DNA from 3 places in the Priestia sp. RMT2NF4 genome. Region 3 is predicted to be linked to each of the others. Evidence: riboswitches for the same ligand, from Rfam matches in the RefSeq annotation. Region 3 holds a riboswitch; each other region holds the start of a gene.
The links. A riboswitch is a leader RNA that binds a small molecule or an ion and turns the genes downstream of it on or off. The one in region 3 is predicted to bind S-adenosylmethionine.
Positions count from the first base shown of each region.

Region 1: another riboswitch for S-adenosylmethionine. It lies ahead of ACMX9J_RS21415 (trans-sulfuration enzyme family protein); the one in region 3 lies ahead of ACMX9J_RS20990 (methionine ABC transporter ATP-binding protein).
Region 2: another riboswitch for S-adenosylmethionine. It lies ahead of metK (methionine adenosyltransferase); the one in region 3 lies ahead of ACMX9J_RS20990 (methionine ABC transporter ATP-binding protein).

Region 1 is NZ_JBLQZO010000006.1:12-10,968, reverse strand. It holds gene ACMX9J_RS21460 (hypothetical protein) at 43-168, shown strand; gene ACMX9J_RS21455 (hypothetical protein) at 184-372, opposite strand; gene ACMX9J_RS21450 (cold-shock protein) at 477-680, opposite strand; gene ACMX9J_RS21445 (hypothetical protein) at 960-1,127, opposite strand; gene ACMX9J_RS21440 (YhcN/YlaJ family sporulation lipoprotein) at 1,239-1,784, shown strand; gene putP (sodium/proline symporter PutP) at 2,077-3,555, shown strand; gene ACMX9J_RS21430 (SIMPL domain-containing protein) at 3,656-4,315, shown strand; gene ACMX9J_RS21425 (hypothetical protein) at 4,378-4,644, shown strand; gene ACMX9J_RS21420 (trans-sulfuration enzyme family protein) at 4,679-5,860, opposite strand; gene ACMX9J_RS21415 (trans-sulfuration enzyme family protein) at 5,844-6,989, opposite strand; SAM riboswitch class I at 7,061-7,178, opposite strand; gene ACMX9J_RS21410 (hypothetical protein) at 7,345-8,007, opposite strand; gene ACMX9J_RS21405 (hypothetical protein) at 8,077-9,243, opposite strand; gene ACMX9J_RS21400 (CotH kinase family protein) at 9,386-10,471, opposite strand; partial or broken gene ACMX9J_RS21395 (CotG/ExsB N-terminal domain-containing protein) at 10,643-10,957, shown strand, end outside.
Region 2 is NZ_JBLQZO010000004.1:32,456-43,412, forward strand. It holds gene ytkD (RNA deprotection pyrophosphohydrolase) at 1-398, shown strand, start outside; gene ACMX9J_RS17750 (ABC transporter permease) at 445-1,251, opposite strand; gene ACMX9J_RS17755 (ABC transporter ATP-binding protein) at 1,238-2,008, opposite strand; gene ACMX9J_RS17760 (ABC transporter substrate-binding protein) at 2,010-3,008, opposite strand; gene ACMX9J_RS17765 (alpha/beta hydrolase family protein) at 3,181-3,963, shown strand; gene ACMX9J_RS17770 (DUF2584 domain-containing protein) at 4,018-4,260, shown strand; gene pckA (phosphoenolpyruvate carboxykinase (ATP)) at 4,295-5,884, opposite strand; SAM riboswitch class I at 6,259-6,376, shown strand; gene metK (methionine adenosyltransferase) at 6,509-7,711, shown strand; gene ACMX9J_RS17785 (glycosyltransferase family 4 protein) at 7,745-8,890, opposite strand; gene ACMX9J_RS17790 (phosphatase PAP2 family protein) at 8,909-9,433, opposite strand; gene ACMX9J_RS17795 (gamma carbonic anhydrase family protein) at 9,625-10,152, opposite strand; gene ACMX9J_RS17800 (alpha/beta fold hydrolase) at 10,260-10,957, shown strand, end outside.
Region 3 is NZ_JBLQZO010000005.1:305,483-316,439, reverse strand. It holds gene ACMX9J_RS21020 (cysteine desulfurase) at 1-696, opposite strand, end outside; gene sufD (Fe-S cluster assembly protein SufD) at 696-2,003, opposite strand; gene sufC (Fe-S cluster assembly ATPase SufC) at 2,021-2,806, opposite strand; gene ACMX9J_RS21005 (carboxymuconolactone decarboxylase family protein) at 3,045-3,410, opposite strand; gene ACMX9J_RS21000 (MetQ/NlpA family ABC transporter substrate-binding protein) at 3,532-4,368, opposite strand; gene ACMX9J_RS20995 (methionine ABC transporter permease) at 4,386-5,054, opposite strand; gene ACMX9J_RS20990 (methionine ABC transporter ATP-binding protein) at 5,047-6,072, opposite strand; SAM riboswitch class I at 6,204-6,311, opposite strand; gene ACMX9J_RS20985 (thioredoxin family protein) at 6,492-6,791, opposite strand; gene ACMX9J_RS20980 (toprim domain-containing protein) at 6,806-7,156, opposite strand; gene ACMX9J_RS20975 (YusG family protein) at 7,338-7,583, opposite strand; gene gcvH (glycine cleavage system protein GcvH) at 7,663-8,046, opposite strand; gene ACMX9J_RS20965 (arsenate reductase family protein) at 8,182-8,538, opposite strand; gene ACMX9J_RS20960 (acyl-CoA dehydrogenase family protein) at 8,654-10,438, opposite strand; gene ACMX9J_RS20955 (acetyl-CoA C-acetyltransferase) at 10,462-10,957, opposite strand, start outside.

The DNA of each region.
Region 1 (10,957 bases), on a different contig from region 3:
GATGATGAACGTAGGTTTCATGTATGTAGGTGCTTATAGCTGTTGATTGGAGGGCAAGGCTCAGCGCCCGCCCGCGGAAAGCGCAGTCTTGCACGGAAACCAACAGCGATGTATAACAAGCAATTCATACTAGAGAATCCATTCCATTTGTTCTTTGTTCGTCTTTAGATGGGATCGATTTCGTTATGTATCAATATCTTTTTGATTTCGTTTTTCCATTAGCTTTTTAACTACTTCTTTTGGTTCCCAGCATGTAAACTGATAAGTAGGACGAGTTTCATAGCCTAGTCTCTTGCATTGATACTTCATTCCCTTATCCAATTTAATGCTTTGAAAATGTTGACATGTGGCACAGCAATGAAATGAACTCACGCCTTCCCTTCTCCCCTACTTTAATCTATTTTCTTAATCATACAAATAAAACAAATTTGCACAAAAAAAGCTGCCGATCGGCAGCTTTCATATGTAGCGTTGAATTATAATTTTACAACATTCTCCGCTTGAGGTCCACGTTGGCCTTCAACGATTTCAAATTCAACTTTTTGGCCTTCTTCTAATGTTTTGAAGCCTTCAGATTGGATAGCTGAAAAATGAACAAATACATCATTTTCGCCTGGTACTTCGATAAAACCGAAGCCTTTTTCACTGTTAAACCATTTTACTGTACCTGTAGTAGCCATGTAAAAAAACCTCCAAAAAATGTAAAAATTTTAATATGTTACTCTATATTTACATTTATACCGTAAATAAAAAATTCACATATTATAAAAGAGACCTACGCGAAGTAGATCTCCTTTATAACAAGTGAATTTTCACTAAATCTAATTCGAGTATATGGTCAAAACATAGTATTAATTATATTTGGTTGCGTTTACATTATACTATACCTATATGTAGAATGCAAATATTTGGCCACCTTTAACATATGGCTCATCTGTTTTACAAGATATTTACCTTCCTTACGTCAACATGTTATCAATATGGGCGTCGATAATTTCTTTTCGTTTATTTTGCAGGGTTTCAAATAATAGCTTAGCTTCTTCTGAAGTTAACGCAAACGTTGTTGTTTCTTCATGGTTTTCTTCTTTTGTATGAAGCACAAATATGCTTTGTCGGATTTCACTCATACATATTCCTCCTTTTTCGATAGTATAGGCTTTTTTATATTTTTCATGTATGCTTCACACGTTTTTAACAAATTATAAGAAAGGTTAAAACTTATAAGGAGTGATACTATCATGAAGAAATCGTTTTTGTTTGTTGTAGGCTGCATGACGACCCTTTCTTTATTCGGCTGTAGCACAGCAGATCAAGGTAAAGATGGCGTCATTGACGATAATACAGTCCGCAACGTCACATATGAAAATGGAAACAATAAAACGAAAATGAATGACGTAAATAATACGCAAGACGTACAGCGTAATGAGAAAGAACAGTACAATCAGTCCGGCGGAATGAGAGTAGCCGATGTGGCAGCTGATCGTATCGTAGCGTTAAAAAATGTAAAAGATGCTAACGTAATCGTAACCGACCATACAGCTTATGTAGCAGCTGTATTAGACGATAACAAAGAAGGCAATCTCACAAAAGATATGGAGCATAAGATTGCACACGAAGTACGAAAAGCCGACGGCAGTGTTCATCGAGTGTTTGTATCAACAAACCCCGACTTTGTAAACCGTATGAATGGATATGTAGACAAGCTTCAAACGGGTAAACCAGTCTCTGGACTGTTTGACGAGTTTTCAGAAGTTGTTCGCCGCGTGTTTCCAAATTCACGCTAATATACATGAATGTCAAAAGAGCATTTTATAAAATGCTCTTTTTATTTTACCCATTGCATAAAATATTGCATAAAAAATGCACTTATAAGTTTCTGAATATTTTTATTTTATTTTATTTTGAAAACGTTTTCATTTCTTTGTTATAGGGGGATAGGGGATTTTCGCCTCATGTATTTTACGGTTTTGTGGGTTGATAGTAAGGGAAAAGTTTGTTAGTTTTAGAAACCATAAGATGTTTGCATGGCGAGTAGTGCTCGTTTCATGCATAAAAAATGCATAAAGGGGAGATTTGGTGGATATTGGTGTTTATATTTCACTGGGCATTTATTTTGTAGGAATGCTCGGAATAGGATGGTATGCCTACACAAAAACAACTCAAGACGTATCGGGTTACATGCTAGGCGGACGCGGACTAGGTCCGGCTGTTACTGCGCTTTCAGCAGGTGCTTCAGATATGAGCGGATGGATGTTAATGGGCCTTCCTGGATCCATGTACGTGACAGGTCTTTCAAGTTTATGGCTTGCAGTAGGTTTATCTATTGGTGCTTATTTAAATTATTTAATCCTCGCTCCGCGTCTTCGCACTTATACGGAAGTAGCGAATGACTCCATTACAATTCCGGACTTTTTTGAAAATCGCTTTGGGGACCATGCCAAGGTTCTTCGAACAGTATCAGCGATTGTTATCTTTATTTTCTTCACTCTTTACACTTCAGCTGGTATGGTATCAGGCGGAAGATTGTTCGAATCGGCATTTGGTTTAAATTACCAAATAGGACTATTTGTAACGGCTGCTGTCGTTATTGCCTATACTCTGTTCGGTGGTTTCTTAGCTGTTAGTTTAACAGATTTTGTGCAGGGCGTTATTATGTTCATTGCCCTTGTTTTAGTGCCTATTGTAGCCTTTACTGACTTAGGCGGCGTTGGAACAACAATGGATATTGTAAAAAATATCGATCCAACTTACCTTGATTTATTTAAAGGTACAACCGTAGTAGGGATTATTTCTTTTTTAGCCTGGGGACTTGGCTATTTTGGTCAACCTCATATTATCGTTCGCTTTATGGCGATCTCTTCTATTAAAGAATTAAAGCCTGCCCGTCGTATCGGTATGAGCTGGATGATCCTATCAATCATTGGCGCTATGTTAACGGGTCTTGTTGGAATTGCTTATGTGGATCAAACTGGGATGAAACTTGGGGATCCTGAAACAATCTTTATTAAATTTGCTGATGTTTTATTTAATCCATTAATTACTGGATTTTTATATGCAGCTTTATTGGCAGCGATTATGAGTACTATTTCTTCTCAGCTGCTTGTAACGGCAAGCTCTGTTACAGAAGATTTTTATAAAACATTTTTCCGACGTAAAGCCTCTGACAAAGAGCTTGTAACAGTCGGAAGAGCTGCGGTTTTAGGTGTTGCAATTATTGGTATTTTGCTTTCTTTAAAGCCTAGTGATACGATTTTAGGACTTGTCGGATACGCATGGGCTGGATTTGGTTCTGCATTTGGCCCGGCCATTTTACTAAGTCTTTACTGGAAGCGTATGACTAGATGGGGAGCCCTTGCAGGAATGATTGTAGGTGCAGCTACAGTATTAATTTGGGTAAATACTCCATTGAAAGATGCCCTTTACGAAATGATTCCTGGATTTTTCTTAAGCTTGCTGGCTGTTATTGTAGTAAGTCTGTTAACAAAAAAGCCTTCAGAAGCTGTAGAAGATCAATTTAGAAACATGGAAAGCGTATTAGAACAGCATACAAAATAGTAAAAAAAGTACACAAGTTACGACTTGTGTACTTTTTGCTTTTAATGCAAGCCCTGCAGTCATATATATGTACTAAAGACGGATTAAGGAGGGTTTTTACATGCAACATTCTTATTTCCCTTATGAACCTACACAGCAACTGCGCGCAGATACACAAAATAGAGAAATTAAAGTAACTGGTGAAGGAAGTGCTTCAGCCATTCCAAATGAAATTTCCATGACGATTGGAACGCGCACGGAAAACCGAGACGTTCAAGAAGCCTTAAAAGAAAATTCAGCTGTTTCAAATACTCTGCTGCAAGAGATACAAAAACTTGGAATCAATGACCAGCAAATTGAAACAGCTTCATTCACTATAAATCCTAAATATGATTACAGCGATGGAAAATCGACTCTTACAGGATACGAAGTACAGCATTTGTTTAGAGTAAGAGTACAAGATGTAAAACAAGCTGGCGATGTTTATAACGCTACGTTTTCAAGCGGAGCCAACGTAGCGCAAGATCTTCAATTTCACGTTACAAATGATGATAAATATGAACAAGAAGCGATAAGTAAAGCTTTGCTTAACGCTAAAGAAAAGGCCTTTACCATTGCCAACACGCTGCAGCTCCCTATTAACCAAATCCCCATTTTAATCGAAGAAGGCCCCGTCTATCAGTCATCTGGCTCCTCGCCTAAGTTATTAGCAGCCTCTCCCCCTATCCAAGCTCAGTCCTTGACTGTATCCGCTTCTGTAAAAATTACGTACACGTATTAATACTTATGATAAACTATAGATTATTATAATGAAGAAACTAATCTAAAGGAGCTCTTTGCACAATGACTTCTGAACATTTACTAGCAGCTTATCAGACTCTATGGTTGAACCGTTCTTTCGCTTCTAAACAAGCCCTGACAAGTGAAGATCAGCTTCACGAAGCCATTCTGAAAGATTTAAAAGATGAAATGACTCATCCACGCGTTCGGCAAACACCGTATGTAAAATATCATCTTGGCATAAAAAGAATTCTAAACAGCAGTCTTTCCTCTGATGAAAAAGTTGCGCTTACGTCCCTATACACAAACCTTTTAGATAGCTGTATATAACAAAAAAAGGACTTCCTTAATGGAAGTCCTTTTTTTATTTAATTAACGCTTTTTCTTCTAAGCTTTGAAAAACAGCGTTAAAGTCTTGCTTCAAATCCTCGAATTCCTCTAACCCTACTGAAAGGCGAAGAAGTGAATCAGTAATTCCTTTTTCTTCACGTACTTCTTTTGGGATACTTGCATGAGACATTGTTGCAGGATGCGTGAGAATGGATTCAACTGCACCTAGACTAACGCCAATTGAAGCTAATTTGACTCCTTGTAAAATATGTCGTGCTACTTTTTCATCCTGCACTTGGAAAGAAATCATAGCTCCGTATCCATTTGCTTGTTCTGAAATGAGTTTGTGGTCCGGATGACTTTTTAAGCCCGGGTAGTATACACGGCTCACTAGAGATTGTTCTTCAAGCCACTTTGCAAACTGCAGCGCTGTTTTTAACTGCTGATCTAAACGAACTTTTAATGTCTTAATGCCTCGAAGCAGTAAAAAACAATCCTGTGGTCCTAAGATAGCACCAAAAGCATTTTGTACAAACTTTACTTCTTCCGCTAGCTTTTCATCGCTTACCACAACTAGACCGCCAATGACGTCACTGTGACCGCTGATATATTTTGTAGCACTATGAATGACAATATTTACACCAAGGTCAATCGGCTGCTGTAGATAAGGTGTTAAAAACGTGTTATCCACAATTGTAAGGAGATTGTGCTCCTTCGCCAAACTTGCTACTGCTTTAATATCCGTTACCTGTAAAAATGGATTTGAAGGGCTTTCGATATAAATAGCCTTCGTATCTTTTGTGATAGCTTCTTCTACTTTCTCAACCTTCGTTGTATCAACAAAAGTTGTTTTGATACCAAACTTTGAAAATAATCGTGTTAATACACGATATGTCCCGCCGTACGTATCGTGTGAAACTAAAATTTCATCCCCTGATTCAAAAATAGATAACACCGATGAAATAGCAGCCATACCTGATGAAAAAGCAAAACCAGCGTATCCATTTTCTAGCTGAGCAATAGTGTTTTCTAAAGCCTCACGCGTTGGGTTTCCTGAACGAGAATAGTCATAGCGGCCGTTGTTCGTCTCATCTTCTTGGTTAAATGTAGATACTTGATAAATAGGTACGTTAACCGCTCCAAAATGACCGTCAATTCCTGTATTTGCATGAATTAAGTTCGTACCAAATCTATGTTTATTATTGTTGGTATGCATCAAATGCCTCCTTCAAATCTTTAATTAAATCATCTGCGTGCTCAATTCCAACTGATAATCGAAGTAAACAGTTTGTTACTCCGACACGATTTCGAATTTCCTCCGGAATGTCAGCGTGTGTTTGACGAGCTGGGAATGTCATTAAACTTTCCACGCCTCCTAAGCTTTCTGCAAATGTAATAACTTTAACATTTTCTAAAAGTACTGACACGATGTCAGGGTGTGAGACAGCAAAAGAAATCATGCCTCCAAATCCAGTTGCTTGTTTCTTTATGATTTCATAGCCCGGATGTGTTTCAAGACCAGGGTAATACACTTTTTCCACGAGATCATGAGCAGTAAGCCAATTTGCAATTTTCAGTGCGTTTTCGTTATGTTTTTCCATACGAAGCGCTAGCGTCTTAATACCGCGCAATAACAGCCAGCTATCTTGTGGACCTAAGATTGCCCCAGCTGCATTTTGATAAAAACGAATTTTTTCTCCTAAGCTACTACATCGAGCGACTACAAGACCAGCAACTACATCATTATGACCCCCAATGTATTTGCTTGCACTATGTATCACAATATCTGCTCCAAGCTCTAAAGGACGCTGATAGTAAGGGGACATGAATGTATTGTCAATGATAGTAAGCAAATCATGCTGTTTAGCTAACGCAATTGCTTCTGGCAAATCAGTCACGTGCATCATTGGATTTGTAGGTGTTTCAATGAATAAAGCTTTCGTGTTGGGACGAAGCGCATCTTTTACTTGCTCGAGATGGGCTGTGTTGACGTACGAAACAGTAATTCCTTGCTCTGAAAAGATTTCATTTAGTACTCGGTACGTTCCTCCGTATAAATCCTCTGATACAATTAAATGATCTCCGTTTTTAAATAGCGCTAAAACTGACATTACACCCGCCATTCCTGAAGCGAATGCTACTCCTACTTCGCCTTTTTCTAAAGCAGCAATTGCTTCTTCCAATGCCGTACGAGTAGGATTTGCCGTACGTGCATAGTCAAATCCTGTACTTTGCCCTAAAGCAGGATGAGCAAATGTTGATGCTTGGTAAATGGGTGTTGTAATAGAACCTGTTGAAGGGTCACGACCTACTCCTGAACGAACTAATAAAGTTTCAATTTTCATCTATTTCTCTCCTTAACTCAAAATAAAAAACACTCTTCACAGATGGAAGAGTGTTCGTTTATACACGATTTCTCTCATCTGTTAGAACAATACTGATGTTCCACAGGAATTAGCACCGTTCAAATGAATGTTTCATTTGATGGTTGCCGGGCATCGCAGGGCCAGTCCCTCCGCCACTCTTGATAAGAGTTCTATATAATTGTTGGTGGTTAACGTTTGTTGTTACTAACTTTAATAAAGATTTTCTTTATTGTCAACATAATTTTCTAAAAAATTTAAATCATCTCATTTGTTTATTCAATATACTTGTCCTGATAAGTACATAAAAAAAGAGACGACACCGAGGTCTCTTTTTCTAAGGCAAGTGCACAGATTTTACGTGTGCTAACTTCCAATACATACTTTCTCCATTTGCCGTAATTAGTTCAACAATATTATTAGAAACTTCTTTAAGTACGCCAATTTTTTCTGATTGATCCCCTAAATCTAATACGACCAGTTGATTTTCATATTTTTTAAGCTGCTCTTCAAAGTTTCTGACAAAAGGTGCAGAGGCAGGCCTTACTGGGAGCTCTTTGTCACTTAAAGAATAAGGAGTTAACTCATTACTATAAGGGGTAAGCCATTTCAAATGATGTAGAGAAACAAAGACATTTTTATACACTGGAGAATAAAACACAAGATAATCATTCAGCACGCTTGTAATATAGCCATGCAATGATTTTCCTCCTGTTACATAAATTTCAATAAATTTCCCTTTTGCCTGCTGTAAAATATTACGATAAGAAATCCGCTGACTTTCTTCTATTAAGTTCTCTTCTATTTCACGCAAAACCGTATAGTCTTCTTCCGATACTTCCCGCAAACGATGCATGTGTAAAAGAGGAATATACAAATAATCATGTCCATTATACAAAACCATAATATCTAATCCAAGATCAATAAGTCTGCCAACAAATGTCGTTTTACCTGAAATATCTAACTCCACAATTTTATCGATATAATGATTCATACTCATACTCATTCTCCTCCTTTTTCCTATATGATAGAAAAGGTGCTTTATAAGCACCTTTTATGTTCCATTTCATCATGCTTTCCAACGATAATTTTTCGTTTTGATAACTTTCTCGGCCGGTGCTGAAGAGCGTGAACTCGTACGGCGTCCTCCCGTGCGGCGTCCTCGAGAGCGATCGTCTGTGCGTCCTCCCGTGCGGCTTCCTGTACGTCCACCTGTGCGGCTTCCCGTACGTCCACCTGTGCGACTTCCCGTACGTCCTCCCGTGCGGCTTCCTGTACGTTCTTCTGTAGACTTTGCAGCTTCAGTCTCTCCATTTTCTTCTGTTTCTTCATTGTTTTGATTGTTATCGTTTTGCTTAAAAGCCCCTTTTGCTCCTACACAAATGGTTTTAACGTGTCTTGGCTGTAAGCGTAATACTTGATTATTCTGCACAAGTGTAAATGTACCATTTCGGCTTTGTACTAACACGCCCTCTACAGCTTCAGGTCCTCCATTATTGATTGATACCCATTTATGGGAAAGGTGAGCAAAAAGATCGTTGAAGGTTTTAGATTTCATATATTCTGGCTCTTGGCTCACTAAGAGTTCATTTGCAGATTGAGTAGTTTGATCTCCATTGTTGTTTTGATATTCACTCACACTCTTAACGTGTTCAGTATTAATATAGATGACACCGTCGTCTTCTGTGAGTAATACTATATAAGCAGATTCAAATGAACCTAAGACATCAAGAAGCTGACCTGCTTTTTTCTCAGGTCCACCTTGATTAACCTGCACATATTTAGTTTTCATTAATGATAAAGTTCCAGCAAAAGTTTTTCCTCGATATAATTCTAAGTCTGCACTAATTCCTGTAAACGTTTGTGCCGAATTTGACATAGTATCTTCAGTAATACTTTTTACATGCGCTAAGTGATAATATACAAGTGTATATTCTGGTTGATTATTATTTTGGTTGTTTTGGTTGTTTTGATTGTTATTTTCACCATTGTTGTTATTATTGTTATCATTGCTTTCCACTGCTAAGATTAAATAATCTGATTGCACGTCAACCAAATAACCTGTTTTAGATTCAGGACCTCCACGATAAACGGTCACCACTCTTCCTTTTAGGGGTTTGAAGTGAGAAGAATAGCCTTTATCAGGCGTTTGTATATTTCGGCTGCGTTTTTGGCTTGATTTTTGGCGTGGATTTTGATTTTGCTCTTGTTCTTGGCCATAGTAATAGTTACTCATTGTTTTTCCTCCTTATTAGTTATCCTTATTGGTCATTCATACTGTATATATACGTATCATGTACAGCTATTGATTTCCTGCATTTGCCTATTATTAACAAAATCCACTGTTGCCTATAAATTGCCTATAAATCTATCTCTTTTTAAAGAGTCAAAAGGTTATTTTGAATATACGCTGTTCGTTCTTTTATAAAAGACAGCATAAATTCGGGTTCTTTATAAAATTGCTCCAAGTTATCTTTTACGTAAGGATCTTTTAATACATATGGAGCAATATACTCATGCAGTTGATAAATGATTGGTTTCATGTATTCTATTGTAAATTGATTATTTAGAACATTGTTCATTTTTTGAATATATCGCTTTTTAATGCTGTTCACCGCCAGTAAGCGAGCTGTAAGCGTATTAAATCCTTGTGCACGGACATAGTCTCCTTCCATTACTTTTCCATTTACATCTCTTCCCCAAGTTGCATCATAATCCCATGGAATCAGTTCAAAGCGCCCGCTTTCATGATTTAGATAGAGCGCATAGTTATGGACAAAACCGTCGTAATTCTGCATACAAATAATACCGACTAACCAAGATAAGTAGCGGTCGACGTTCAGGTACTTCTCAATATTCTGTTCGAATTCCGTATTTGTCCATGTATTAAGATTAAATATAAACTTTTCTAATTTTTCCTCGTCTCCTTCTCTCACTGCTTTATCTTCATATCCAGATAACAAAGTTGTTTTTGGCTTTTTATCCAAATCGCTCATCAAAGAAAAATTAGCATCTCCGTCCACTGCATAAAATATGGATCCATCCGCTAAATTTCTTTTTTTCAAAAATAGTTCATCTACCGATTCGAGCTGAAGATATATTCCTTCATTTTTCCCATTAATCTTAAGAGTGACAAACTGAGAGTGGGGAGATAAAACATCTAAAGAAGAGAAAAAATCGAGGGACAATTTGTTGCGCATAAGCGATGGATCTTTGTATTCAGCGTTTAGGTGTATTTCTTTGGCGCGCTGAAATATTTTCGGAGAATAAAATTCAATATAATATGACTTTTTCTTCATCTTCCGAATATGGGAACCTCTTAGGAGCAAATCAATATCGTAGCGTTTTTTGTTAAACTTCATCGTTGCCTGAACCGCTTCTTCTGACCAAATATCTCTTTGCATTTCCTTTAAATCTTTTACATTCACAAACAGAGCGTATTGAGGGATTTCTTTTTGCTTCATGATTCGACCACCTTTCTTCAATTATTAAAGTATATGAAGGGTAAATTCTCCATGATACCCCGCAGCATCAACTATTTCCGCAAACTCCACTTTTGACTCATATCAAGGACAAGCATCATCGCGTATTCTATTAATGCAAGACCTAGTCCAATTGACAAGGAGGTTTTTGTATTGCATATTACAGCTGAAAAAATTAAAGAGGCTGCTGAAGCCCTAGAATGTACAGAACTGAAATCTTTTATGTTTCAAGAGCCAACTGCCGGTCCACTAACAAAGCCGCGTCGCTCTTCTCGTAGCTCTCGTCGTAGCTCTCGCCGTTCTACCCGCGGTACGCGTCACTCTTCTCGCGGCTCTCGTCGTTCTACTCGCCGCTCTCGCCGTTCTACTCGCGGCTCTCGTCGTTCTACTCGCCGTTCTCGTCGTTCTACTCGCCGCTCTCGTCGTTCTACTCGCCGCTCTCGTCGTTCTACTCGCCGCTCTCGCCGT
Region 2 (10,957 bases), on a different contig from region 3:
CACGTCATGTTTGGGTCGTATGCAGGTATGAAAATCAATGGTTGCTAACGAATCACTCAAAACGAGGTTTAGAATTTCCCGGAGGAAAACTAGAAGGCAATGAAATACCAGAAGAAGCAGCGGTTCGAGAAGTGTTTGAAGAAACAGGCGGAGAAGTCTCTTCTTTAACTTATATTGGTCAATATAAAGTAGTAAGTAAAGGAAAGACCATTATTAAAAATATTTATTTTGCTACGATTGGAAATGTAATTAAAAAAGAAGACTACATGGAAACAGATGGTCCCGTAATGATTGACGAACTACCTTCGGGCATTCAACAAGATGATGCGTACAGCTTCATTATGAAAGATAATGTTTTGCAGTATGTAATGAAATATGTAAAGCGAACATTTTTGTAAAAGCATCATATCAACGAAAATACCCCCGTTTGTACGGGGGTATTTTTTATGAGCGTCGGATCAATTTCTTTTCTAGATAAGCCACGCCTTGGTACATAATCGTAGCGAAAATGGCAATTAATAATAAGCTGAGAAGAACAAGAGTAAAGTTGAAGACTTGGAAACCATAAATAATCATATATCCAAGCCCTTTTGAAGAAACTAAAAATTCTCCTACGATGACGCCTACCCAAGATAAACCGACGTTTACTTTAAATGTGGAAATAATGGCAGGCATGGAAGCTGGAAGAATTGCTTCTTTAAAACAGCGGGTTTTCGTTGCCCCGAAGCTTTTTAGTAATTTAATATAGTTTGGATCCACTTCTTTAAAGGCTGTGTAAACGACGATGGATGTAATGATAACGGATATAATCGCTCCCATCGTTAAAATTGAGAAAAATCCTGGCCCAATTGCTACAATTAAAATAGGGCCCAGCGCTACTTTAGGCATGGCGTTTAAAATAACGAGGTAAGGGTCTAATATATGTGCAAGCCTAGTTGAATACCAAAGGGCCGTTGCAAGTAAAATACCTAGCACTGTGCCTAAAATGAAGCCAAGAACTGTTTCGAATAACGTAAAACCAATATGTTCTGCCAGCGAGCCGTCGGCAAGTTTAATTAAAAATAAATGCCATACTTTAGTAGGGGAACTGAAGATTAAAGGGTCAATCCACTTTAAACGAGAAGCCAGTTCCCAGAAGCTAAAAAAGGCTAAGAAAATGACCAGCTGTACGTTCAGTACTAATCGTTTTTCGCCCCGAACCTTGCGAAGGTAGCTTTCGTGAAGAGTATCTAGGGAGCTAGTGGGTTTCAAGTTGATCAAGCTCCTTCCATATGTCCATAAATAAATCGTTATAGACAGGATGCTGTCGTGCTTCAAACGGAGAGAGGGTTCGTAAAATAGAAGGAACCGTGAATGTTTTTGCGATTTTTCCTGGCTTGGCTGAGAATAAAAAGATTCGGCTGCTCATAGCAATGGCTTCGCCGATATCGTGCGTGACCAAAACGGCCGTTTTTTGATAAGTCATCAGTGTTTTGGAGACAAGTTCTTCAAGCTTGAGTTTTGTTTGAAAATCAAGTGCTGAAAAAGGTTCATCCAAGAGTAAAATAGCGGGGTCAATGGCAAGTGTTCGGACTAAAGCGACGCGTTGTCTCATGCCTCCGGATAACTGGTGTGGATATAGGTCATCTACGCCTTGTAGACCAATTTCTTTTAGGAGCAGCAGTGCTTTACTCTCCGTTTTGTCTGTTAGCTGTCCGCGAATTTCAAGCCCAAGTAAAATATTTTCTTTAATGGTTTTCCACGGAAACAAATAATCTTGTTGAAGCATATAACCGATGTTTGGAACTGATGTTCCGATATTTTCACCGTCTATTGTGACAGAGCCTGACGTTGGTTCAATCAAGCCTGCAATAATCGATAGAAGCGTCGTTTTTCCACATCCGCTTGGGCCGAGAAAGGAAACGAATTCTCCTTCTTCAATAGACAAATTAATATGTTCAAGTGCAGTGGTAGCAGACTTTGTCGTAAGGTACATATGTTGAACATCTTGAATGTGAAGTTTTGTCATATTACTCCCTCATTGCATCTTTTGCGAATTTTGTGTTGACTAGCTTGCTGTGATTAATGTGTCTTGGAAGTTCTCCAGATTCGTCCATGATTGTTTGTAAATGATCCCACTCTTTCTCATCTAATAAAGGGTTAGTTGCAAAGGATTTTTGCGATTTATAGCGGTCAATAACAGTTTTTAGCGTGTCTTTAGGTGTATCTTCAAAATACGGTGCAACCACTTCAGCAATTTCATCTGTGCTATGTGTATTCACCCATTTTTGTGCTTTGTAAATAGCTCGAGTAAATTTAGCTGCTGCTTCAGGGTTATCTTTTAAATAGCTTTCTTTGGCCATAAATGTTGTATAAGGAACTGTTCCTGATTCTTTTCCGAAGGAAGCAACGATATGTCCTTTTCCTTGTTTCTCTAAAATACTAGCCGTTGGCTCAAATAATTGAACGTAATCTCCAGTACCAGAAGCAAAAGCATTCGCAACGTTAGCAAAATCAATGTTCTGAACGAGTTTTACATCTTTTTTAGGATCAATATTATGCTGTTTTAACACATATTCCCCTACCATTTGCGGCATGCCGCCTTTGCGTTGACCAAGAAACGTTTTGCCTTTAAGCTGATCCCATGAAAATTGATCGACCTTTTTACGTGCTACTAGAAATGTTCCGTCGGTTTGGGTTAGCTGTGCAAAGTTGATGACGGGATCACTAGACCCTTGTGCATATACGTAGATTGACGTTTCCGAGCCGACTAAGGCGACGTCGATGCCATCAGATAAAAGTGACGTCATTGTCTTATCTCCGCCCCAAGTTGTTTTTAAATCTACCTTTAGTCCTTCTTCTTCAAAAAAGCCTTTTGAAATAGCGACGTACTGGGGAGCATAAAAGATAGAGCGAGTTACTTCGCCGACACGAACCGTTTGTACAGATGTTGTTTTGCTGCAGCTAATTAGTGGAATGAGTAAAATCATAATAGCAAGCAAAGAAAAAAGCCATTTAATTGGTTTCATAAAGCAAGCCTCCTTAAAGTAATAAAATATTTTATGATAATGTATGTAAAGAAGTGGAAGAAGGTGAGTGCCTATATAACTATGTGGAAAATCAAAGAAGTAGTAGTCAACGACTGAAAGTAAACCTTAGCGGAAGAAAGTAGGCTAGTTATATAAAGAATGGAGGAAAAAAATGAAAGATGGAACAATTCTTTATAAACAGCGTTTCCCATCATCAAATCCTCGCGTGACGCTGTGGGTGATTACATATGCATGTCAAGGGCTTAAGATTAAAGGAATGCTTGCAGAGCCAAAAGAAAAAGGAATGTATGACGGCTTTTTATACTTAAGAGGAGGTATTAAGAACGTAGGAACGGTTCGCCCTGCTCGACTCATTCAATTTGCTTCACAAGGTTTTATTGTGATGGCTCCGTTCTATAGGGGAAATCAAGGAGGCGAAGGAAACGAAGATTTTGCAGGAGATGATCGTTACGATGCTTTTGCTGCTTACGATTTACTGAAACAGCTCCCTAACGTCCACCATGACCGCATTCATATTTTTGGGTTTTCACGAGGGGGAGTGATGGCTTTACTCACAGCCATTGAAAAAAAAGACAGCCGTTCTCTTGTGCTATGGGGAGGCGTCACGGATATGGTGCTGACATATGAAGAAAGAGAAGATTTAAGAAGAATGATGAAGCGGGTGATTGGAGGAACTCCTTCTAAATATCCTGAAAGATACGAATGGAGGACACCTTTGCATCGTGCTCATCTCGTCGAGCCGCCGGTCTTGCTTATTCATGGTTTAGAAGATAAAAACGTCTCAATTGATCATTCCTATCAGCTCGAATCTAAACTAAAGAAGTCCAATAAAAAAGTTACCAGCTGGTATTTTGAAAACTTTCCACATGCTTTTCCACCAAAAGAAAACCGAGAAACGGTAAAGAAGTTAACGAAGTGGATGAAAGCGCAATAAAAGATATGCTACGATAGAAAAAACAAGTAGAATAACAGTGAGGAGTGAGAGAAAATGGGGATGCCGCTAGAATTAAATACAATGATTGTGACAAAAGGCAACGAAAAGCGTGTAACAGATAACATTTTTCAAGTTGAGAAAAAAGGATATCGTTTGTATCCGTTGGATATTCCATTAAACATTCACAAAACGAAAAATGGAGAATGTATTGGAACTGCTGTTGTGCGTAAGGTAGAAATGGAGCAGGAAAAAACCATTGTCACATATGAACTGACAAAATTACATTCGACTAACTAAAAAAACGATCGTCTATAAGACGATCGGTTTTTTATTAGACTCTAGGTCCGCCTAATGTTGAAATGTCCGATGCTACATCATTAAAACGCTTGAAGTTCGCTTTGAATTTAGCGGCAAGTTCAGTTGCTTTTTGGTTATAAGCTGTTGCATCGTTCCATGCTTTAGAAGGCTGAAGCACTTCATCAGGAACTCCCGGAACATGAGTTGGAATCGATAAACCAAAAATAGCATCTGTTACTGTTTCGGTATTAGCTAGTTCTCCTTCAAGAGCTGCTTGAACCATAGCTCGAGTGTAACTTAACTTCATTCGTTCACCCACGCCGTATTCACCGCCGGTCCATCCAGTGTTTACAAGGTAGACATTTACGTTATGTTCATCGATTTTCTTTCCTAGCATTTCTGCATAAGTTGTTGGAGCAAGAGGTAAGAAAGGCTCACCAAAGCATGTAGAGAAAGTAGCCTGTGGCGATGTTACGCCGCGCTCTGTTCCAGCTAACTTACTAGTGTATCCGCTCAGAAAATGGTACATCGCTTGTTCTTTTGTAAGCTTGCTGATTGGAGGTAAGACGCCGAAGGCATCAGCAGTTAAAAAGACAATAGCTGTAGGGTGCCCAGCAACGCTTGGCAATACCGTATTATCAATAGAGTCAATTGAATAAGCGGCACGAGTATTCTCTGTTAAACTATTATCATTGTAATCTGCTACTTTCGTATTTTGATTCAACACTACATTTTCCAGTACTGCGCCGAAGCGAATTGCATTAAAAATTTGCGGTTCTTTTTCTTCGGAAAGCTGAATGCACTTCGCGTAGCAGCCTCCTTCAATATTAAATACACCAGAGCTTGACCAACCGTGCTCGTCATCTCCGATTAAACGACGGTTTGCATCAGCAGAAAGCGTTGTTTTACCCGTTCCAGATAAACCAAAGAATAATGCAACGTCACCTTCTTCTCCTACGTTAGCAGAACAGTGCATGGATAGAATATTGTTTTGAGGAAGCAAGAAGTTCATCACTGAAAAAATAGATTTTTTCATTTCACCAGCGTATTCAGTTCCTCCAATTAGCACAATGCGTCGCTCTAATGAAAGAATAATGAAGGTTTCAGAATTCGTCCCGTCTGTTTCAGGATCAGCTTTGAACGTTGGAGCTGCTACAATTGTAAACGGCTTCACATCATCATTTGTTTTTTGTTCAGCTGAAGGGCGAATGAATAACTGCTGAGCGAATAGGTTGTGCCATGCAAATTCATTAACTACTTGAATTGGTAACTGATACTTTTTATCAGCTCCAGCATATCCATTAAAAACAAAAAGTTCATCCTGTTTCTTTAAGTGGGTTAAGACTTTTTTGTATAGCGCATCGAATCGCTGAGCAGAAATTGGCTGATTGACGGGTCCCCATTCAACCGTTTTTGAAGATACAGCATCGCTTACAATAAATTTATCCAAAGGAGAGCGGCCTGTATATTTTCCGGTTTCGACTGACACAGCACCTGTAGAAGTCAGCGTTCCTTCGCGTCGAGCTAGAATTTTTTCAACAAGTTGTGGAACAGATAATTGGTGTTTTGTTGTTTTTAATTGAAGCAAACCATTTAATTCGATAGACATATCAACAGTACTCATGTGCACTACCTTCCTTTTTTAGCTATTATTTATTCATTAATGTTTGAAATTTATAATTAGTATAACACATTTATTTAATTATTCTATACTATTTAACTAAAAATGTTTGTGCATTATAAAAAAATGTACGTTATACCTATTTTAGACACATGTATATGTGCTAGAAGCGAAAAAAGTGAAGCTATTTCAAGTGAAAGCCTTTTTTTGGTCTGTCTTGTTAACCAAACTTCGTGATCATTCTTAATAAGGTATACTATTTTTAAATTTGAGTATGTTACATTAAAACAGATTCAAACATAAAGAGATGATTTCCATTTGAATGTTGTTGACAGTGAAGCGCTTTTTCATGTATTATATGTCCTTGAACGGATACTCTCTTATCCCGAGCTGGTGGAGGGACAGGCCCTGTGAAACCCAGCAACCATCGTCATTTTTTTGTGTAGACGATAAGGTGCTAACCTGATGCAAGGGCACAACCTTGATCGATAAGAGTGAAAGGCTTATGTAGAATTTGATACCTTTCCTCGATACAAGGAAAGGTTTTTTTATATTTTTTAACGTGTAATGAAAATAAGGGAATGAGTACCGTATCACAATGTATCGTATTTATAAGGAGGAAAACTGATGTCAACACAACGTCGTCTGTTCACGTCAGAATCTGTTACAGAGGGACATCCCGATAAAATTTGTGACCAAATTTCTGACTCAATTCTTGATGCTATCCTAGCAAAGGATCCAAATGCTCGTGTTGCTTGTGAAACAAGCGTAACAACTGGTTTAGTTTTAGTAAGCGGTGAAATTACAACTTCTACTTACGTGGATATTCCTAAAACAGTTCGTGAAACAATTAAAGGAATTGGCTATACTCGTGCAAAATACGGATTTGATGCTGAAACTTGTGCAGTATTAACATCTATCGACGAGCAGTCAGCTGATATCGCTGCTGGTGTAGACCAAGCGTTAGAAGCACGTGAAGGTCAAATGTCCGATGAAGAAATCGAAGCAATCGGAGCTGGAGACCAAGGGTTAATGTTTGGTTATGCATGTAACGAAACAAAAGAATTAATGCCTCTTCCAATTTCATTAGCTCATAAACTTGCTCGCCGTCTAACAGAAGTACGTAAAGAAGAAATTCTTCCTTACCTTCGCCCGGATGGTAAAACACAAGTAACAGTTGAATATGATGAAAACAACAAACCTGTTCGCATCGATACAATTGTTATTTCAACTCAGCATCACCCAGAAGTAACGTTAGAGCAAATTCAACGTAACTTAAAAGAATATGTAATTAATCCAGTTGTTCCAAATGAGTTAATTGATGAAAATACAAAGTATTTCATTAACCCAACAGGACGTTTCGTAATCGGCGGCCCTCAAGGAGATGCTGGTTTAACTGGTCGTAAAATTATCGTTGATACTTACGGCGGATATGCTCGTCACGGCGGCGGTGCATTCTCTGGTAAGGACGCAACAAAAGTAGACCGTTCAGCAGCTTATGCAGCTCGTTATGTTGCGAAAAACATTGTAGCAGCTGATCTTGCTGATAAATGTGAAGTACAACTAGCATATGCAATTGGTGTTGCACAGCCAGTATCTATTTCAATTGATACATTCGGTACAGGAAAAGTTTCTGAAGAAGTACTAGTAGATGTAGTACGCAAAAACTTTGACCTACGTCCAGCAGGCATCATTAAAATGCTTGATTTACGTCGCCCAATTTATAAGCAAACAGCAGCTTACGGTCACTTTGGTCGTACAGATGTGGAGCTTCCTTGGGAGTTCACAGACAAAGCTGAAGCATTAAAAACTCAAGCTTTAGCTAAATAATAAAAAAAATCTCCGTGAAAACGGAGATTTTTTTTATGCCCATTGAATACCTTCAGCAGATTTTTCTACGACATCTTCATATTCTGAAAGCAAATGCTGAAAAATGGCGTCCCATGATTGAGTAAGAGCATAGTGTCTCGCTGCATGGCCAAAGTGAAGCCGCTGGTGCAAATCATCAAGTAAACCTGTAATAGCCGAACTGAATTCTTCTAAGGAGTGAGGTTTGCAAAGGTAGCCGTTTCGCCCGTGCTGAACCATCTGTTTAACTCCTCCTGCATTTGCTGCCACCACGGGAGTTCCAGAAGCAAGAGACTCCAGTACGACATTTCCGAACGTTTCTGTTTCTGAAGGGAAAACAAACAAATCAGATGAAGAATAGATATGAGCAAGTTGCTTACCTTCAAGAAAGCCTGTAAATGTCATATGCTCAGATGCTTGCTGTTGCATTTGTTCTTTTAAAGGACCATCTCCCACAATAAGCCAGTGAACTTGGTGGCGGATATGATCAGGTAAAGATCGGGCAATTTTTAGTAAAAAATCAGCGTTCTTTTCTTTAGCTAACCTTCCTACATACGTTAAGATGTAGGGTTTTTTTATATTATATTTAATACGAATATCAAAGCGGTCATAGTGGGGATGGAACAATTTGTGATTTACCCCTCGCGACCAAATAGCTACGTTGTGAAACCCTTGTTTTTCTAGCTGCTGTTTGGTCACTTCGGAGGGAGCGAATAATTTTTGTACAGGTTTATAAAACCATTTCATATATTTTTGCAGTGGTACACGCATTTTTTCAAGTTCATAGTGAGATAAATAATCATCAAAATTGGTATGATAAGAGCCGACAAGAGGAATACCTAATCTTTTTCCGTAATAGGAGCCGCAAAGCCCCATTGTAAAAGGAGTGGCCAAATGAATAAGAGAAGGGTTGAATTCCTGCAGCTGCTTTTTAATTTTTAGAACGTTTGGCAATGAAAAACGGCTGTTTGGATAAAGGAAAAACGGCATGCTAGGCGAGCGGTGAACATACGTTGAAAACGACCGATTATGAGCAAATTCAGGAGCAAATACCTGGATGGGAATTTGCTTTGATTTGACATACTGAGTAAATTGATAAAGTGTTTTAGCAGCTCCGTTAACTTCCGGAGCAAATGTATCTGTAAATAAAGCAATTCTCATGAGTACTCCTCCTATCAATTAGACTAAAAATATGTTCAGTGAAACAGCACCTGAAAAGATGCCGAGTATCAGGCCTACCATGACATCCGTCGGATAGTGCAGACCTAGATAAATTCTTGAAATGCCTACCGTTACTGCAAGCGGCAAAAGAACGGCAGCGAAGGCTGGGTAAGTAATCATCAGAGGGGTAACTAACGAAAAAATAGCCGTTGTATGCCCCGATGGAAATGAATGATCTTTTAATGGATTTTCTAATACTTTTGTATGCTTTAGTTGAATATAAGGCCGTTGTCTCGGATATAGCTTCTTAGCAATGGCAACAGGAATATGGCTAACGGCTAGAGAAAACGCACAAGCGTAAGCGACGGATGAAGGATGCAGAAATAGCAGCAAGCACGCTATCACAATGGTAAACGTGGCTCCGCCGGCATGAGTTAGTAAACGTAAAAATCTATTTAAGTGCTTTCGATCAAAATGTTGATTTACACTTTTGAATAATCGGCATTCGGCATCGTATACATACTGAATTAACTTGGCTTTCATAGAGTCGCTCCCTTTTTAATAAATACGTCTTTATTATTCAGTTTAATCTTTAATTGTGGAGGCAGTACTAAAACGATGTAAATTAATATGGAAATTTCTTTACAATTGTGGAGAGAATAGAACATGATTAGAGAGTTTGTGGAGATACTAAAAAAATTCCCTCAGTATGAATTTCTGAGGGAACGTTTCCTTTATAATGAAGAATCAGATTTCTTAATAGACTTATAATACTGCCCTTTTTCTACATATTCTGTACGAATGCGCTGCATATCTTTTAAATCCTCCTCAGTCAGAGTGCGGATTACTTTAGCAGGTCGACCGAGTGCGAGAGTATTAGGTGGTATTTTTTTACCGGGAGGCACTAAACTTCCTGCACCGATAAAAGCACCTTCACCAATTTCCGCACCGTCTAAAATAATAGAGCCCATGCCAATGAGCGCGCGTTTGCGGATGATGGAGCTGTGTAAAATAACTTGATGTCCTACTGTCACATCATCCTCAATAAGCAAAGGAGCATTTGGGCTTTGATGGAGTGTTGATTGATCTTGTATATTTACTCGTTTCCCGATAATAGTAGGCGAAACATCTCCTCTAATAACGGTGTTAAACCAAATGCTGCTTTCTTCACCAATGGTGACATCTCCAGTAATCGTGACATAGTCTGCCAGGAAGCAGCTGGGTGCAATATTAGGCATTTTTTCTTTATACGGATAAATCATCAAATCATCTCCCTTTATTAGTTGAAAAAAAGTAGTAAATCTTCTAATGTAAGTGTACAAAGGTTTTTAAAGCAGGTAAACAAAAAAAGGAAGAAGGAGTAACTCAAATGCATAAATGGGAAGCAGTAAATCCAAAAGGCGTTATTGTCATGGTCCATGGAGCAGCGGAGCATCACGGGCGCTATCGCTGGCTGATTGAGATGTGGCGTTCGGTTGGAATGCACGTAATCATGGGAGACCTTCCTGGCCAAGGCTTAACAACGAGAAGAAGAGGACATATCCTATCCTTTGATGAATATGTATATGAAGTGGAAGAATGGGTACGTGAAGCGCAAAAATATGATTTGCCTATTTTCCTGTTAGGACATAGTATGGGAGGACTGGCGGTTATTCGTACGCTGCAGACAAAAAATCTTCCTATATGGGGTGCGATTCTTTCCTCACCTTGTCTAGGATTAAAAGAGCAAGTACCAGCTTACTTAGATATGTTATCTAAAGGATTAAATAAAGTCATGCCGAACAAACTTTTTGATTTGGGTCTTACTGTTGAAAAAGCAACAAGAAACCAAGAAGTTCGAGATGAAGATGAAAACGACTCACTGTACGTTACAAAAGTTTCTGTAAGATGGTACCGAGAATTGATTCAAGCTGTTAACTTAGCTTTTAAAGATATCGATCGTTTGCCGGATGTTCCGCTTCTTGTGATGCAGGCAGGAGAAGATAAAATTATTGAAAAGCTGATTGTTAGACAGTGGTTTGATGAAATAGAGCTAAGTGAAAAAATCTACAAAGAATGGTCTCAGCT
Region 3 (10,957 bases):
GCCGATTCCAGTCGGTCCGCCCATTTTATGTCCAGAGAAAGCAAAGAAATCACAGTCTAAATCTTGTACATCCACCTTCATGTGAGGCGTACTTTGCGCACCATCCACAACCATTACTGCACCGTTAGCGTGTGCAATTTCTGCAATTTCTTTTACTGGGTTAATTGTACCCAATACGTTAGATACTTGCATAATCGATACAATTTTTGTGTTAGATGTAATCGTGCTTTTCACCTCTTCTAGTGAAAGTGCATGATCTTCTGTTAATGAAATATATTTTAACGTTGCACCTGTTTCCTTGGCAACTTGCTGCCAAGGAATGATGTTACTGTGATGTTCCATATAAGTAATCACAATTTCATCACCAGGTTTAAGATTCGCACGGCCATAGCTTGCAGCTACTGTATTAAGAGCTGTCGTTGTACCGCGCGTAAAGATAATCTCTTCCGTTGATTTTGCATTAATAAACTTACGAACCTTTTCACGAGCGCCTTCGTATCCGTCTGTTGCTCTTGTACCAAGCGTGTGAACACCTCGGTGTACGTTTGAGTTATATTCTTTGTAATACTTCTCAATTGCTTCAATTACAGCAAGCGGCTTTTGTGAAGTTGCTGCACTGTCTAAATAAACGAGTGGGCTGCCATTTACCTCTTGGTCTAAAATAGGAAATTGTTTACGAATATCAGAGATATTCATTATCGAACTTTCCTTTCAATTAAATCCGTTAATTGTTTTTTAACCGTTTCGATTGGCAACTCGTTTACCACTGGTGCTAAGAACCCGTGAATAACTAGACGTTCTGCTTCTGTTTGCGGAATACCACGGCTCATTAAGTAGTAAAGCTGAATTGGATCTACGCGTCCAACAGATGCAGCGTGTCCTGCTGTTACATCATCTTCATCAATTAGAAGAATTGGGTTTGCGTCTCCACGTGCTTTTTCACTTAACATTAACACACGGGATTCTTGCTCAGCGTTTGATTTAGATGCACCGTGTTCAATTTTACCGATACCGTTAAAGATTGAAGACGCGCTTTCTTTCATAACGCCGTGTTTTAAAATGTAGCCTTCAGAATGTTTTCCGAAGTGTACGATACTTGTTGTTAAGTTTTGAGACTGCTCTCCACGTCCAACTGTTACCGTTTTTGTATCTCCATATGAACCGTCGCCCATTAGATACGTTGTATTTTCTGAAACTGTATTTCCTTCACTCATTAAGCCTAAAGCCCACTCAATGCGACCATCTTTGCCCGCTACGCCGCGGCGGTTCACATAAGTAGTTGTACCTTTAGCTAAGTAGTCAACAGCTCCAAACGTTACTTTTGCATTGCTGTTAGCGAATACTTCCGTCACGATATTGACAACACCGTGTGACTCTTCAGCAGTAGCAATGTAGTTTTCTACATATGTTACTGAGCTGTTGTCTTCAGCTACAACAATAACATGGTTGAATAAAGCTGCTTCTTCATCTTCACGGACAAATACAGCTTGAAGAGGCTCTTGTACTTCTACATTTTTAGGAACGTATACAAATACCCCCCCGTTTAATAACGCTGCGTTTAATGCAGTTAAACGGTGCTCATCTACTTTAACTCCGTCTTTCATGAAGTACTTCTCAACAAGGTCGCTATGCTCTTTAGCAGCTGTTTGGATATCTGTGAAGATAACGCCTTGAGATTTTAGCTCTTCTGTTAACGTTGAGTATGCAGCTGTTTGGTCACGCTGAACATATAGATTCTTAACCGCTTCTGTATCAATCAGTGCTTTAACCACTTCTGGAAGCTCGTCTACAGATGAGATTGTGCTTCCCTGTGAAGTGTGCTTGTCAAAAGCAGTAAAGTTCCATTTCGAAATGTTTGTTTTATCTGGCTTTGGAAGTGCAAGATCTTCTGCTTTCGCAAGAGCTTGTAAGCGAAGATCTAGCAGCCAACTTGGTTCATTAGCTTCTTTTGAAAAGCTGCTGATGTACTCTTGATCAAATGGTAATTTCGTATCAATAGTCATAGAGATCCTCCTAACTCTTAAGCTTCTTGCTCTACAGTTTCGTCTTCAATACCTAATTCTTGTTTGATCCAGTCATAACCTTCTGCTTCTAGACGCTGCGCTAATTCTGGTCCGCCTGATTTTACAACACGACCTTGCATCATAACGTGAACTTTATCTGGTGTAATGTAGTTTAATAAACGTTGGTAGTGAGTGATCATTAAGCAACCAAACTCGCTGCCGCGCAGTTCATTAATACCTTTTGATACAACTTTTAACGCATCGATATCTAAACCAGAGTCGATTTCATCTAAAATTGCAATTCCTGGTTGAAGCATCATTAATTGAAGAATTTCGTTACGCTTCTTCTCACCGCCAGAGAAACCTTCGTTTAGGTAACGCTGAGCCATGTCTTGATCCATTTCTAAGAAATCCATGTTTTTGTCTAATTGACGGATGAATTTCATTAGTGAAATTTCTTCGCCTTCTTCACGACGAGCATTAATTGCTGAACGTAGGAAGTCTGCGTTTGTTACCCCGCTGATTTCACTTGGATATTGCATCGCTAGGAATAGACCTGCACGAGCGCGCTCATCTACTTCCATCTCAAGTACATCTTCGCCGTCTAGCGTGATGCTTCCTTGTGTAACCTCGTATTTAGGATGTCCCATGATTGCTGAAGATAATGTTGATTTACCAGTACCGTTTGGTCCCATGATTGCATGGATTTCGCCGCCCTTAACTTCTAAATTAACACCTTTTAAAATTTCTTTACCTTCAATTGCAACATGAAGATCTTTAATTGTTAAAGTTGACCCTGCCATATTAAAACCTCCAGTTATAGACGTATATAGTAAAAAACGATATACCTATATCTTTTTAATTATTCTCATTTTATTCTCATTACAATCTTATAACAAATGAAAACTTATAGCAACCTTTTGACCCAAAAGGTTTTAAACCATTATGTACGTTTTTTAAGACTAAATCCACTCATAAAAAAGTTGCCTTAAAAGACTCGATAGAGCCTTCTAAGACAAGCTTTTTACCCGCTTTATTTACTTAGTGCGTGTGGCTAGTCAGTTCTGAAACACACTCTTGGACAAGCGTAACGGACTGACTCATCGCTGCGCCTCCGCCAAATGCCGCTGATACTCCGCATGCTTCTAAAATTTCTTGCTCAGTTGCACCTTGATCAATGCAGCCTTTTGTATGATAAATCATACAGTACTCGTCTTGAGCTACTACGCTGATTCCTAGCGCGATTAACTGCTTTTCTTTTTTAGAAAGAGAACCTTCTCCAAAACATGCTTCAGTAAACGCATTAAACGTTTTTGTTACTTCCGGCAATTTTTCGCTAAATTTCCCAACACCCATTTTATAATCATGAAGTGCTTGCTCAGTTGAATGACGTGCTTCTTGCTGCATAACGTCAGCTCCCATCATCAGTAAAGTTTTCACGGTTAGTATGCGTGAGAAAAATAAGAGTTATTCGTTTTGATGCATACAAAAAAGCACTTGCCCAGAGTGGGCAAGCGCTTTTCTTCTATTATTTATTTACCGGCAATACTCCGCCTTTGTATTTTTCTTTAATGTAGTCTTGAATTTCTTTAGAGTGAAGAACTTTTACTAAAGCTTTCACTGTATCTTTATTTTCGTCACCTTTGTGAACCGTAATGATGTTTGCATATGGGTTGTTTTCTTTGCTTTCCACTGCGATTGGATCTTTTACTGGATCTAAACCAGCATCGATAGCATAGTTAGCATTGATAACAACAGCGTCACCTTCATTGTTTTTGTACATTTGAGGTAACAATCCGCCTTCAACATCGGCTTTAAATTTTAAATTCTTAGGGTTTTCTACAATATCTTTAATTTGTGCGTCTGTTTTCTTTACGCCTGGTTTTAATTTGATCACGCCAGCTTTTTCAAAAATCGATAAAATACGTCCTTGCTCTGCTACTGCATCACGCATAATAACTGTGCCGTTTTTCGGAAGATCTTTTAAGCTTTTGTATTTTTTAGAGTAGATACCAATTGGTTCAATGTGAATGGCACCGGCACTTACGAAATCATACCCTTTTTCACCTTTATGATCTTTTAGCACTGAATTCATATAAGGAACGTGCTGGAAGTAGTTTGCATCAATTTCATTGTTTGCAAGAGCTGTGTTCGGTAAGATGTAATCTTGGAATTTTTTAATCTCTAAATCAATTCCTTGTTTTTCCAAAATAGGTTTTGCTTGTTCTAAAATTTCAGCATGAGGCGTATTAGATGCACCCACGACAATTTTCTTTTCATCTTTTGATCCATTGTTAGATCCACACGCCGCTAATCCTACTACTAGCGCAGATGTTAATGCTAAAGCTGAAAGCCATTTTTTCATAATAAATAATCCTCCCTTTATCTTTTATCAATTTTTGCAGTAATCGCATCTCCAATAAGTTGGATAATAAATACAATAATCAAAATTAAGATCGTAGCGGCTAGCGTTACGTCATTATGACTGCGCTGGAATCCTTCTAAATATGCAAGGTTTCCAAGACCTCCAGCTCCAATCACACCCGCCATTGCCGTATAGCCGACTAACGCAATGGTTGTTACTGTCAAACCGGAAATCAAAGCTGGCAGCGATTCAGGTAACAGCACTTTAAAGATAATAGTGCTTGTTGTGGCTCCCATTGATTTAGCAGCTTCAATAACACCTTTATCAATTTCACGCAGACCAATTTCTACAAGACGCGCATAAAATGGTGCTGCTCCAACAATTAAAGCCGGTAACGCTGCATTAGCGCCTAAAATACTTCCTACCAATGCTTTGGTAAATGGAATCAGTAAAACAATTAAAATAATGAATGGAATGGAACGAAAGATATTTACAACCGCCGACACAATGGCATATAAAGGTTTGTTTTGCCAAAGCTGTCCTTTGGACGTTAAAAATAAAAGCAAGCCCAATAAAATACCTAGAACAAATGTGGCTACAACTGAAATAGCCGTCATATATAGTGTTTCATTTGTCGCTTGAATAAAATCATCTAAAATAACGTTTGGAAATAGTTTCTCAAGCATTTGTCATTACCTCCACTTCTACCTGCTGCTCATGAATGTATGCAATGACTTTTTCAACTTCTGTTAATTCTCCGTCTAAATGAACGAACAACGTCCCGTATGAACCTGTTTGTGTATGAGAAATCTTTCCTTGCAAAATATTAATCGTTACATCAAACTGTTTTAAAATCGTTGTAATGAGCGGTTGCTCTGCTTTTCCGCCAACAAACGTCAGCTGAATAATTTGCCCGCTTGGATACAGCTCTTTTACTTGTTCAATCGTTTCAAACGTTTCCTCTGGTTCAGAAATCTGTTGAACGAATCGTTTTGTAATCGGCTGCTTAGGTTTTCTGAATACTTCTAGCACTTGTCCTTCTTCTACTACTGCCCCATTTTCCATAACGGCTACTCGATGACAAATTTTACGAATGACGTGCATTTCATGAGTAATCAATACAATGGTTAACCCTAGCTTCTCATTAATATCTACTAACAGATCTAAAATAGAATCTGTCGTTTGAGGATCAAGCGCTGATGTTGCTTCATCACAAAGCAATACTTTTGGATTGTTCGCTAGCGCTCGAGCAATCCCAACACGCTGCTTTTGTCCGCCGCTAAGCTGTGATGGATAAGCATCTTCACGCCCTTCAAGCCCGACTAGCTTAATAAGTTCGTCTACTCGTTTCATTCTTTTTTCTTTTGAAATCCCTGCTATTTCTAACGGAAAGGCAATATTTTCTCGTACCGTACGCGACCACAAGATATTAAAGTGCTGAAATACCATACTAATTTCTTGTCTAGCTTTTCTGAGTTTTCCGCCTTTAATTTTTCCAATATCATTACCTGCTACTTCGACCGTTCCTGTCGTTGGTGTTTCTAATCCGTTTAGCAAGCGAATCAAAGAACTTTTCCCCGCTCCGCTATAACCAATAATTCCGTAAATTTCACCTTGGTTAACGGTTAGATTCACATTATCAACAGCTGTTACTTGACCGCTTTTGGCCTGATAAATTTTTGTAACGTCTGTTAATGTAATCATATTTCTTCACCTTCTTTAATAAAAACTTAATTATGTTAGGTTGCCCTATAGGATGAAAAAGCCGTAAAACAATTTTCCCCATTAAAAAAGCCTCTCTGCGCATGACAGAAAGGCTCGATATTTAATCCTTTCTCTCATCTTTCAAAGCGCATAGCTTTGCAGGAATTGGCACCATTTCAGTTAGTCTGACGGTTGCCGGGTTTCACAGGGCTCAGTCCCTCCACCTCTCTTGATAAGAGTTCGCAACAATTATTTTGTTTTTGGGAAATATTCATTCATTTATGAACATTCATGAGTGTGATTTTAGCATGTGTCAGATAGGCTGTCAACAGATTTTGTTCTTGGGATAATATCCCAAGATTTCAACAGCCCCAACGGTTCGCTCTCTTTCCACTTCTTCATTTTAAACAAACGTTTGATTATCGAAGCTCCTCGAGTACGTGCTCGATGGAATGAAACGCGTAGAGTTTTTTTACCATTTCACCATTTTCCACTTCAATCAAACAAGGTACGCTTTCAATAGAAAATAATTCTGCTTTTGAAGGCATATAATTTAAATTGCTCATTCCGATGGTTACATCCGGCAGCATCGCTTCTGCCACGGTTAACATTTTTTTTGCCAGCTGACATGTCCCGCAAAAAGGCGTATGGAAAAAGATAAAGGCTCTTTCTCCTTCTTTTAACTGATCATCCAGCTGTTTTTCGCTCCATTCTTGCATGTTGCTCATTCCTTTTATGTTAAAAATTCTGCATTAACATCGATATTGGCACTCAGCAATACTGTTGCTATGTGATGTCTAGGGGCGGCAGCAACTTCTCGGTACATTTTATCAATATATAGATGCTCTGCTTCCGGAAGCTCTCGTTTAAATTGTTTTCTCAGCTTATTCCCTGAATCATCAGAGTCAACGAGTATGTATACCTCTTTGTTAAACGTACAGTCAATAATTTCATCCAGCTTTGATAAACTAATCGTACCGTTTGTACAAATAATTTCAATTGGTTCTCGAATGATATCTTGAATACGCTTTTTATCTGACTTTCCTTCGACAATAATTACTTTTTCAATTTCAATTAGCCCCATTTTCATCACCCATAATCGTCAGTTGTATAGTAACATCATTTCTTTATGCTATACAATATTCGTTAATGTATCACAGTTCACCTGTTTTTTAAAAGAAATTTGCAAGAAAGAACTCTTTTAAAAGGCAGTTTAGGCCATATTATCTCTATAAAACAAGAAAAACAGCGGCAGTTGCCACTGTTTAGCACCATCCTGCTTCTTCATCGCAGTCTGTATATTTTTGCGTTTCACCTTGTTTTTGTACGTCCGCGTATTGATAGAACTTATTATTTTCTTGCGAATATCCTTCTTCAAAGCGGTATTCATTGCCGCTTGTTCCGTAGCTAACTTCACCAATTGGCTGCTTATCAACGTATAATTTCATACCGCCGTCATGAAATTTAGCTGTAACGCGATCTGTAACGTCCATTTTTTGTTTTTCAAACATAAAAAGACACTCCTTTAGCTTGTTTACTAATAGAGTGTCCAGTCAAAAACTTTTCATAAAGACAATTTATGGAGGAATATTATCCTTCGTTTGTCATTTCTTCGTATTGCTCTGCTGTCATCAGCTTGTCTACTTGAGAAGCATCAGATGGTTTGATTGTAATCATCCATGCTTCTTCGTATGGAGATTCATTAACAAGTTCAGGACTATCGCCTAAGTTGTCGTTTACTGCTACAACTTCACCGCTAATTGGTGCGTAAAGCTCAGAAACTGTTTTTACTGATTCAACGCTACCAAACGGCTCGTCAGCTTCTACTGTTGCTCCTACTTCTGGCAGTTCAACGAATACGATGTCTCCAAGCTCAGCTTGAGCGAAATGTGTAATACCTACGCGGACAACGTCTCCTTCTGTTTTTACCCATTCATGCTCTTCAGAATAACGCAAATCTTTTGGTGTACTCATCTTAATCCCTCCAAAATATGTATCGTAATTTGTTTATATAAAAAGCGCCTTCAACGTGGAGAACACTTTCTACAACCTAAAATAACTTCCTATTAACAGTGTAACGTAAAAGGTAAAAATTTTCTATTTGAAAACTTACTTCCACACGTCCTCAAACTGCTCTTCTTTGAAACCAAGCGTTACTTTTTGTCCATCTGTTAGCAGCGGACGCTTAATTAACATGCCATCTGACGCAAGAATAGACAGAAGTTCGTCTTCACTCGCACTGCTTACTTTATCTTTAAGACCTAACTCGCGATATTTTTTACCGCTTGTATTAAAGAATTTTTTTAATTCTAGGCCGCTGTTCTGATAGTAAGCTTGCAGCTGCTCTTTTGTTGGCGGATTTTCTACAATATGAATTTCTTCATATGCTACTCCGTTATCATCGAGCCACTTCTTTGCTTTTCGGCACGTACCGCACTTTGGATATGAATAAAAAAATAATGACATTTCGTCAACCACCCTTTATTTTAAGCTTTTTTCGTATTTTAACACATCCTTTATCATTTACCTAGATAGAGGCTTCTTAAACAAAAAGGAGCTCGCAAAACGAGCTCCTTTTTCCTTAAACTGTGAACTTCTCTACTTCTAGAAGCGTTTTTGCAACCTCGCGCTTTACGCTAATTACATTGATTGGTGTATAGCGAGTTAATTTGCGAAGAGACGAAAGCATGACTCTAAGCGTATCACCTTGTTCAACGCCAATTAACGTTTCTTTTGCATCTGCTTCGATTCGATTAAATGCTTCTTGGCAGAATACTTGCGTGTATTTTAATTTTAAGCTGTTTTGATCTACTCCTGTTTTGGAAATGGCTTTTTCAGTACGTAAAACAGTAGATTCCATTGCATATACGTTACTAATCATATCAGAAATATTAACGAGAATTTCTTGTTCTTTTTCTAATTCTTTGCCATACTTTTGTGCAGCTAATCCCAAAAGCAAGAGCGCAATTTTCTTCCCGTTTTGCACAAGCATTTTTTCTTGATCTAACGGCTCATTTCCTACTTCCTGCGGCATAAGCATCATCAATTCTTCTTGAAGCGTTTGTGCTTTTTGAAGCAGTGGAAGCTCTCCTTTTAACGCTTTGCGTAAATATGTGCCTGGTACTAAAAGACGGTTAATCTCATTTGTTCCCTCAAAAATACGATTAATGCGAGAATCGCGATACAGACGCTCAATTTCATACTCGCTCATAAAACCGTAGCCTCCATGAAGCTGCACGCCTTCATCTACAATGTAGTCAAGAGCTTCCGTGGCAAACACTTTATTTAATGAACATTCGATAGCATATTCAGCAATAGAAGCAGCAATTTGTTTTCCGTCTTTTTGCTGTTCTTCTGAAAGCTGGCCCATATGGTCTTCAAAAAGTCCTACCGTACGATATACGGAGCTTTCAGTTGCATACAATTTAGAAGCCATTGTGGCTAACTTTTCTTGTGTTAATGAGAATTTAGCAATTGGCGTTTTAAACTGCTGACGCTGGTTAACGTATTGAGACGTAATTTCTAACGCACGTTTCCCTGCTCCAACTGCTCCAACTCCAAGCTTATAGCGCCCAATATTTAAAATGTTAAAGGCAATCACATGGCCTTTTCCAATTTCACCTAGCACGTTTTCTTTTGGAACAAGCGCATCTTCAAGAATCAACGTTCTGGTTGATGAGCTTTTGATTCCCATTTTCTTCTCTTCCGGGCCAACCGAAACGCCTGGAAATTCGCGCTCAACGATAAAAGCAGAAAATTTATCGCCGTCAATTTTTGCGTACACCACGAATACATCAGCAAATCCAGCATTCGTAATCCACTGCTTTTCTCCATTTAACACATAGTGTGTACCTTCTGCGTTAAGGCGAGCTGTTGTTCGAGCACCGAGAGCATCCGAACCAGAACCCGGTTCAGTCAGCGCATAAGCCGCTATTTTTTCCCCTACCGCTAAAGCAGGTAAATATGCTTGTTTTTGCTCTTCTGTTCCAAATAAGACGATTGGCAATGACCCAATTCCTACATGAGCACCATGAGTGATGGAAAATCCGCCTGCTCGAGACATTTTTTCAGCAATTAAAGCCGAGGTAATCTTATCTAAACCAAGCCCACCGTATTCTTCCGGTACATCTGCACCAAGCAAGCCTAATTCACCAGCTTGTTTTAATAGCTTTACAGAACGGTCAAATTCATGCTTTTCTAAATATTCCACTTGCGGAAGGACTTCGTTTTCTACAAATTCATCTGTCGTCTTGGCAATCATCTTTTGTTCAGATGTATAATCCTCCGGCGTGTAGACGCGGCTTGCATCGCCTTCTTCAATTAAAAAACTTCCACCTTTAATCATTTGTTTTGTTTTATTTGACATGTTCATATCCCCCTTTGAAATGATTATGCTAACAATTCAAATACACCAGCAGCTCCCATTCCTCCACCAATACACATGGTGACAATTCCAAACTGCTCATTTCGACGCTGCATTTCGTGCATTAAGCTAAGAGTCAGCTTAGCTCCAGTACAGCCTAATGGATGACCTAAGGCAATAGCGCCTCCGTTTACATTTACTTTATCTTCATTAATATTTAATTCACGAATAACGCCAAGTGCTTGAGAAGCAAATGCTTCATTTAATTCAAACAATCCGATATCAGAAAGCTCCAGCCCTGCTAGTTTAAGAGCTTTAGGGATGGCAGCTACCGGGCCAATCCCCATTACTTCAGGCGGAACTCCTCCAACTGCAAATGAGCGAAACTTAAGCAAAGGCTTTAAGCCTTCTGCTTCAGCTTGTTCTTTATCCATTAGAAAAACGGATGCAGCTCCGTCACTTGTCTGCGAAGAGTTTCCAGCTGTGACGGATCCTTTAATCGAAAAGGCTGGACGAAGTTTC